One region of the Streptomyces sp. NPDC005374 genome, then DNA from elsewhere that is predicted to be linked to it. Evidence: predicted binding sites of a transcription regulator. Region 1 holds the regulator's gene; the other holds the start of a gene.
What was found. Region 1 encodes HspR, which represses chaperone genes until heat shock. Its sites were predicted from a motif close to TTGAGNNNNNNNNNCTCAA; they were not measured.
Positions count from the first base shown of each region.

Region 2: a site for HspR is predicted at 1,499-1,517, ahead of lon (endopeptidase La). Genes of this name have one in related genera too.

Region 1 is NZ_JBIAKA010000009.1:354,840-358,228, forward strand. Features, by position in the region: gene ACFYRX_RS24860 (fibronectin type III domain-containing protein) at 67-1,806, shown strand; gene ACFYRX_RS24865 (heat shock protein transcriptional repressor HspR) at 1,866-2,312, opposite strand; gene dnaJ (molecular chaperone DnaJ) at 2,318-3,389, opposite strand, start outside.
Region 2 is NZ_JBIAKA010000001.1:157,260-160,648, reverse strand. Features, by position in the region: gene ACFYRX_RS00795 (rhomboid-like protein) at 1-586, shown strand, start outside; gene ACFYRX_RS00790 (GNAT family N-acetyltransferase) at 701-1,360, opposite strand; gene lon (endopeptidase La) at 1,540-3,389, shown strand, end outside.

The DNA of each region.
Region 1 (3,389 bases):
CACACCTCATGAGTCGTGATCACAGCAGTCCCACAACTGCTGTTCCCCGTACGACCAGAGGATCGAATGAAGTCAGCCAGACGCACGGCCCCGGCGACAGCCGCCGCCGCCGTGCTCGCCACCGCCGGCGGCCTCCTCGCGGTGGCGACGGCCCCCGCCTCCGCGGCCGTATCGTGCGCCTCCCCGGTGTTCAAGCGCCAGTTCTTCGCGAACACGTCCTTCGCCGGCACCCCGAAGAAGACGGACTGCGACAGCGCGGTCGACGAGAGCTGGAGCGGCGCCCCCGCCTCCGGCCTCCCGAAGGACACCTTCGGCGTCCGCTGGACCGTGACCCGCGACTTCGGCTCCGGCGGCCCCTTCGCACTCAACGCCACCGGCCTGGACGGCATCCGCGTGTACGTCGACGGCGTCCGCAAGATCGACCTGTGGAAGAACGTCTCGACCACGGTGAAGAAGACCGCGAACGTGACGATCCCGTCCGGCAAACACACCCTCCGCATCGACTACGCCAACTGGACCGGCACCGCCAAGGTCAAGGTGACGTACACGCCGCGCACCTCCGCCGACGTGGACAAGGTCAGACCCCTTGTCCCGACCGGCCCTTCGGTGACGTACGACAAGGCCACCGGCAAGGCGAAGCTGACCTGGGCGAAGAACCAGGAGATGGACCTGGCCGGGTACCGGGTCCACCGGCGGCTCAAGGGCTCGTCCTTCCCGTCCGTCCCGCTCGCGACGACCGCCCTCACCTCGTACACCGACAGCACCCTGCCGGTGACCGGCGAGACCTACTACTACGAGCTGCGCGCCTACGACAAGGCCGGCAACGAGTCGTCGGGCACCGCCGACCAGCCGGTGACCACCGTCGACCGGATCGCCCCGGGCGTGCCCACCGTCACGGGCGCGTCCGGCGAGGTGCGGCCGGGCGGTGCCGGTACCGGCGGCATGAAGGTCGCGTGGGACCAGGTCACGGACGCGACGGCCTACCGCGTCTTCCGGGCGGCAAGCGAGAGCGGCACGTACACCGCCGTGGGCCGCACCGACCAGCTCTCCTACCTGGACACCTCGGCCGCGGAGAGCACGGCCTACTACTACCGCGTCAGCGCCTTGGACGCGGCGGGCAACGAGTCCGCCCGGTCCGCGCCGTACCAGGGCCGGATCTGGGACAACGACCCGCCGCCGCTCGTCACCGGCCTCGACGTGACCCCGACCGAGTACGGCTTCGAACTGAACTGGGACAAGAGCCCGGCGACGGACCTGCGGTACTACAAGGTCTACCGGGGCGAGCTCGTGGTCGACGAGGACGAACGGTACTGCTACGGCAGCTCGGTGAGAGACGTCTCGCCGGACAGGACGTCCTACTCGTACCCCACCCTCCCGGACGGTGACGAGGTCTGCTTCTTCATGGATGCCGTGGACGACGAGAACAACTCCGCCGTCCAGTGGAGCGAGGACCGGCCCAGCGCCGTGGTCGTCACCGAACTCGACATGACGCCGAGCGTGGCGACGCCCGAGGGTTCGCCGCTGGACCTCCTGGTACAGGAGGCCCGGGGCGACGAGGGCAACCTGCTCACGTGGTCCGGGGGCTCCGCGCAGGGCTACCGCGTCCACCGCTGGAACCCCGCCACCTCCTCGTACGAGCGGATCGCCGAGCTCGACGGCACCGCCTCGCAGTACCTCGACACCGGAGCGCGGCGCGGCACCACTTCCTACTACTGGGTGACCGGCGTCCTGGCCGACGGCACGGAGACCCTGCCCGCGGGCGGCTGGGCGGTCACCGCACCGGTCGGCGGCACGGCGTCCGGGTGAGCACGGCGAAGGGGCCCGGAGAGATCTCCGGGCCCCTTCGCACAGCTGCCTGGTGACGCCTAGTCCTTGGCCTTCTTCGGCCGCCACACCACCAGCGCACTGGTGTGCTGGACCTCCTGGTACGGCACCAGGTCGCGGCGGTACGACGCGTGCACCGCCGCCTCGCGCTGCTGGATGGCCGCGGCGGCACCCTCGACGGCGGCCTGGAGCTCGGCCACCCTCGACTGCAGCGCGGCGACCTGGTTCTCCAGCTCGATGATGCGCTTGATTCCGGCGAGGTTGATGCCCTCGTCCTGCGACAACTGCTGGACGGTGCGCAGCAGTTCGATGTCACGGGCCGAGTAGCGGCGGCCCCGCCCGGCGGTGCGGTCGGGAGAGACCAGGCCGAGACGGTCGTACTGGCGCAGGGTCTGCGGGTGCAGGCCGGAGAGCTGGGCCGCCACCGAGATGACGTAGACCGGGGTCTCCTGCGTCAGTTCGTACGGATTGCGTCGACGGCCGTCCACTCGAATCAAGCTCCCTTCGCGGCCTGGAACAGCTCCGCCCGCGGATCCTCACCCGCGGTCGCCTCGCGATACGCCTCCAGCGCGTCACGAGCCTTCCCCGACAGCTCGGTCGGGACACTCACCTCGACGGTGACCAGCAGATCGCCCCGGGTGCCGTCCTTGCGGACCGCGCCCTTGCCCCGCGCCCGCATGGTGCGGCCGTTGGGGGTGCCCGGGGGCAGTTTCAGTGTCACCGCCGGTCCGCCGAGCGTCGGGACCCGGACCTCGCCGCCCAGCGCCGCCTCCGAGAAGGTCACCGGGACGGTCACCGTGAGGTTGTCGTCCTTGCGGCCGAAGACGGGGTGGGCGTCGACGTGCACCGTGACGTACAGGTCGCCCGAGGGTCCGCCGCGCTCGCCGGGCGCTCCCTTGCCGCGCAGCCGGATCCGCTGGTTGTCGGAGACGCCCGCCGGGATGCGGACCTGCATGGTCCGGGAGGACTTCGCCCGCCCGGAGCCCTTGCAGATCTCGCAGGGGTTCTCCGCCATCAGCCCGCGGCCCTTGCAGTCCGGGCACGGGTCGGTCAGCGAGAAGCCGCCGCCCGAACCGCGGGCCACCTGCCCGGTGCCGACACAGGTCGGACACACGCGCGGGTTGCCGTTGGCGTCGCCGGTGCCCGAACACGCCTTGCAGGGCGACTGCGAGGACATCCGGAGCGGAACGGTCGCACCCTCGATCGCCTCGGTGAAGCTGAGGGTGACCTCGGTGTCGATGTCCTGGCCGCGCCGGGGCTGCACCCGCGTGGTGCCGGAGCTGCCGCGGTTGAACAGGCCCCCGAAGACGTCTCCGATGCCGCCGCCGAAGCCGCCCGCGCCCTGCTGGCCCCCACCCTGGGCGCCGCCTCCGAAGAGGTCGCCCAGGTCGAAGTTGAAGGAGCCGCCCGCGCCGCCCGGCCCCGGACGGAAGCCGCCGTTGCCGTAGAGCGTGCGGGCCTCGTCGTACTCCTTGCGCTTCTTGGAGTCACCGAGGACGTCGTTCGCCTCGGAGATCTCCTTGAAGCGCTCCTCGGCCTTGGCGTTGCCCTTGTTGGCGTCCGGG
Region 2 (3,389 bases), on a different contig from region 1:
CACCTTCGGCTACGGCGCCGTCCTGACCGCCGTCTCCCTGGTCGCCGCGCACCTGGACCCCACTCTCGTGCACACCCTGCACCAGGGCTCCAGCACCGATGTCGCGCACCTCGTGCGGACGCCCGTACTGGTGCTGCTCGCCAGCGCGCTCTGGATCGCCGGCGGGATCCTCTCGCCGTACGCCCTCGCCCTCCTGTTCGTCCTCACCGCACTGGAACGGCGGATCGGGGGCGTGCGCACGGCAGGGGTCTTCCTCCTCGGGCACGTGGGGGCGACCCTCGCCACCGAACTCCCCATCGGGCTCGCGGTCCTGGTCGGGCACCTCCCCGCCAGCTCACTGCACCGCCTGGACTACGGCGTCAGCTTCGGCGTGGCCGCGAGCCTCGGCGCGCTGACCGGGCTGCTCAGGCCGTGGCTGCGGTGGCCGTTGCTCGCTCTCTTCACCTGGACGCTGGTGACAGACCTGATCGCCTTCACCGACCCGATGACCAACTGGGGCCATCTGATCGCCCTGGCGATCGGTGTCGCGACCTGGCCGCTGGTACGGCGCCGGCACCGCGCCCGGCAGGTGCCCTCGGCCCGCTAGGGCCTGCCGCACCGCCGGGAAGAGCGAGGAGCGGCAAGGCGTTGTCCGACGTGCGGCCGGAGGGGAGCACCGCAGGCAGCCGCCTCCGGGTTCCCCACGGGCGGCCACGGACGGTCACCCGGCGTCCGGTCCCATGAACTTCGCACTGGTGAGCGGAGCTTGCACATGCCAGCCCAGAGACTCGTACAGAGCCCGCCCCGGCGGCGTTCCCGCGAGGACGCCGGTCCCGGCTCCCTCGGCGGCCGCCGTGGCCTGGAGCGTGCGCATGACGATGCTGCCCAGGCCCCGGCGCCGCTGGGCGGGGGCGGTTTCTATCTGGTCGAAGACGGCGGTCGCACCGGTCGGGGTGACCTGGCCGCGCGCAGCGAGGGAGCCGTCCGGCGCGACGACGAGCAGGCGCGTGACCCGGCCGACGGACCAGGTGCGCATCCGGTAACCGTCCGGGACGGACGTACCCCCGGTCTCCGCCGCCGCGAGCGGGACCGTCATCAGGTAGCCCGGCTCCGGGTCCACCCACCAGCCCTCGCCCAGCCAGCCCCCGACCACCGCCGGGCTCTGGAACACCTTGAGCCACACGCCGGTCCCCGTCACTCCGTCCGCCACCTTGCGCACGACCGTCTCGTCCACGTCGTCGCCCAGCGCATCGAAGACGTGGCGCGACACCTGTGCGGTGAGGCCGACATCCACCGTGAAGCCCCACGGCTCCCGCTGAGGCGGGGCGGCCCCGCGGGACAGGACCCAGCCGTCCACCCATGCCCGTACGATCCCGCTCACGAGACCCCCTGTAATGACTGATGAGCATCTTCGTCTATTACCGTGCTCACGATAGGCGGCGAAGCGCCGATTCCGGCAGTCGTGATCGCCCACAGCGAACAGGGAGTTGGGCGGGGAACATTCGGAGGCTCACGTGCATTGAGTCGGCATAGCTCAACTTGCATGCCGAAGGGGAGATCATGGCTTCGACGTCCACACCGCTCACTCTGCCTGTGCTGCCGCTCGACGACGAGGTCGTGCTGCCCGGAATGGTGGTTCCGCTCGACCTGAACGACGCCGACGTACGCGCCGCGGTGGAGGCCGCTCAGGCCGCTGCCCGCTCGGAAATCGGGAAGCCGAAGGTCCTCCTGGTGCCGCGCATCGACGGGACCTACGCGAGCACCGGTGTGCTCGGCACCGTCGAGCAGGTCGGCCGGCTGGCCGACGGCGACCCGGGCGCTCTCATCCGCGGCCGGGGCCGGGTGAGGATCGGTGCCGGGACGACCGGCCCGGGCGCCGCCCTCTGGGTCGAGGGGACCCGGGTCGACGAGACCGTTCCCGAACCGCTTCCCGGCCATGTCACCGAACTGGTCACGGAGTACAAGGCCCTCGCCACCGCCTGGCTGCGCAAGCGCGGCGCCTGGCAGGTCGTCGACCGCGTCCAGGCCATCGACGACGTCTCCGCCCTTGCCGACAACTCCGGTTACTCGCCCTTCCTGACCACCGAGCAGAAGGTCGAACTCCTGGAGACCGCCGACCCGGTCGTCCGCCTCAAGCTCGCCACCGGACAACTGCGCGACCACCTCGCCGAGCAGGACGTCGCCGAGACCATCGCCAAGGACGTCCAGGAGGGCGTCGACAAGCAGCAGCGGGAGTTCCTGCTCCGCCGTCAGCTGGAAGCCGTACGCAAGGAACTGCGCGAACTCAACGGCGAGCAGGACGGTGAGGAGTCCGACGACTACCGCGCGCGTGTGGAGGCCGCCGACCTGCCGGAGAAGGTGCGGGAGGCCGCGCTCAAGGAGGTCGAGAAGCTGGAGCGGTCCTCCGACCAGTCGCCCGAGGGGTCGTGGATCCGGACCTGGCTGGACACCGTCCTCGAACTCCCCTGGAACGAGCGGACCGAGGACGCGTACGACATCCAGGGCGCCAAGGAGATCCTCGACGCCGAGCACGCGGGCCTGGAGGACGTGAAGGAGCGGATCACCGAGTACCTGGCGGTCCGCAAGCGCCGTAACGACCGCGGACTCGGTGTCGTCGGCGGCCGGCGCGGCGGTGCCGTGCTCGCCCTCGTCGGGCCTCCCGGCGTCGGCAAGACCAGCCTCGGCGAGTCCGTCGCGCACGCCATGGGCCGCAAGTTCGTCCGCGTCGCCCTCGGCGGTGTGCGGGACGAGGCGGAGATCCGCGGACACCGGCGGACGTACGTCGGCGCGTTGCCCGGCCGGATCGTACGGGCCATCAAGGAGGCCGGGTCGATGAACCCGGTGGTCCTGCTCGACGAGATCGACAAGGTGGGCTCCGACTTCCGCGGCGACCCCGCGGCGGCCCTCCTGGAGGTCCTGGACCCGGCGCAGAACCACACCTTCCGCGACCACTACCTGGAGGTCGAGCTCGACCTGTCCGACGTCGTGTTCCTGGCGACGGCGAACGTCCTGGAAGCCATCCCGGAGGCCCTGCTCGACCGTATGGAGCTGGTCCGCCTCGACGGCTACACCGAGGACGAGAAGATCGTCATCGCCCGTGACCACCTGCTGCCGCGTCAGCTGGAGCGGGCGGGGCTCGCCAAGGACGAGGTCGTCATCGACGAGAGCGCCCTGCGCAAGCTCGCCGGCGAGTACACGCGTGAGGCGGGCGTCCGCACCCTGGAGCGGTCCGTCGCGAGGCTGCTGCGCAAGGTGGCGGCCCAGCACGAACTCGGCGAGCGGGAACTGCCGTTCACCGTCACCGACGAGGAGCTCCGCGGTCTGATCGGCCGGCCGCACCACGTGCCCGAGTCGGCCCAGGACCCCGCGGAACGCCGTACGGCGGTCCCCGGTGTCGCCACCGGACTCGC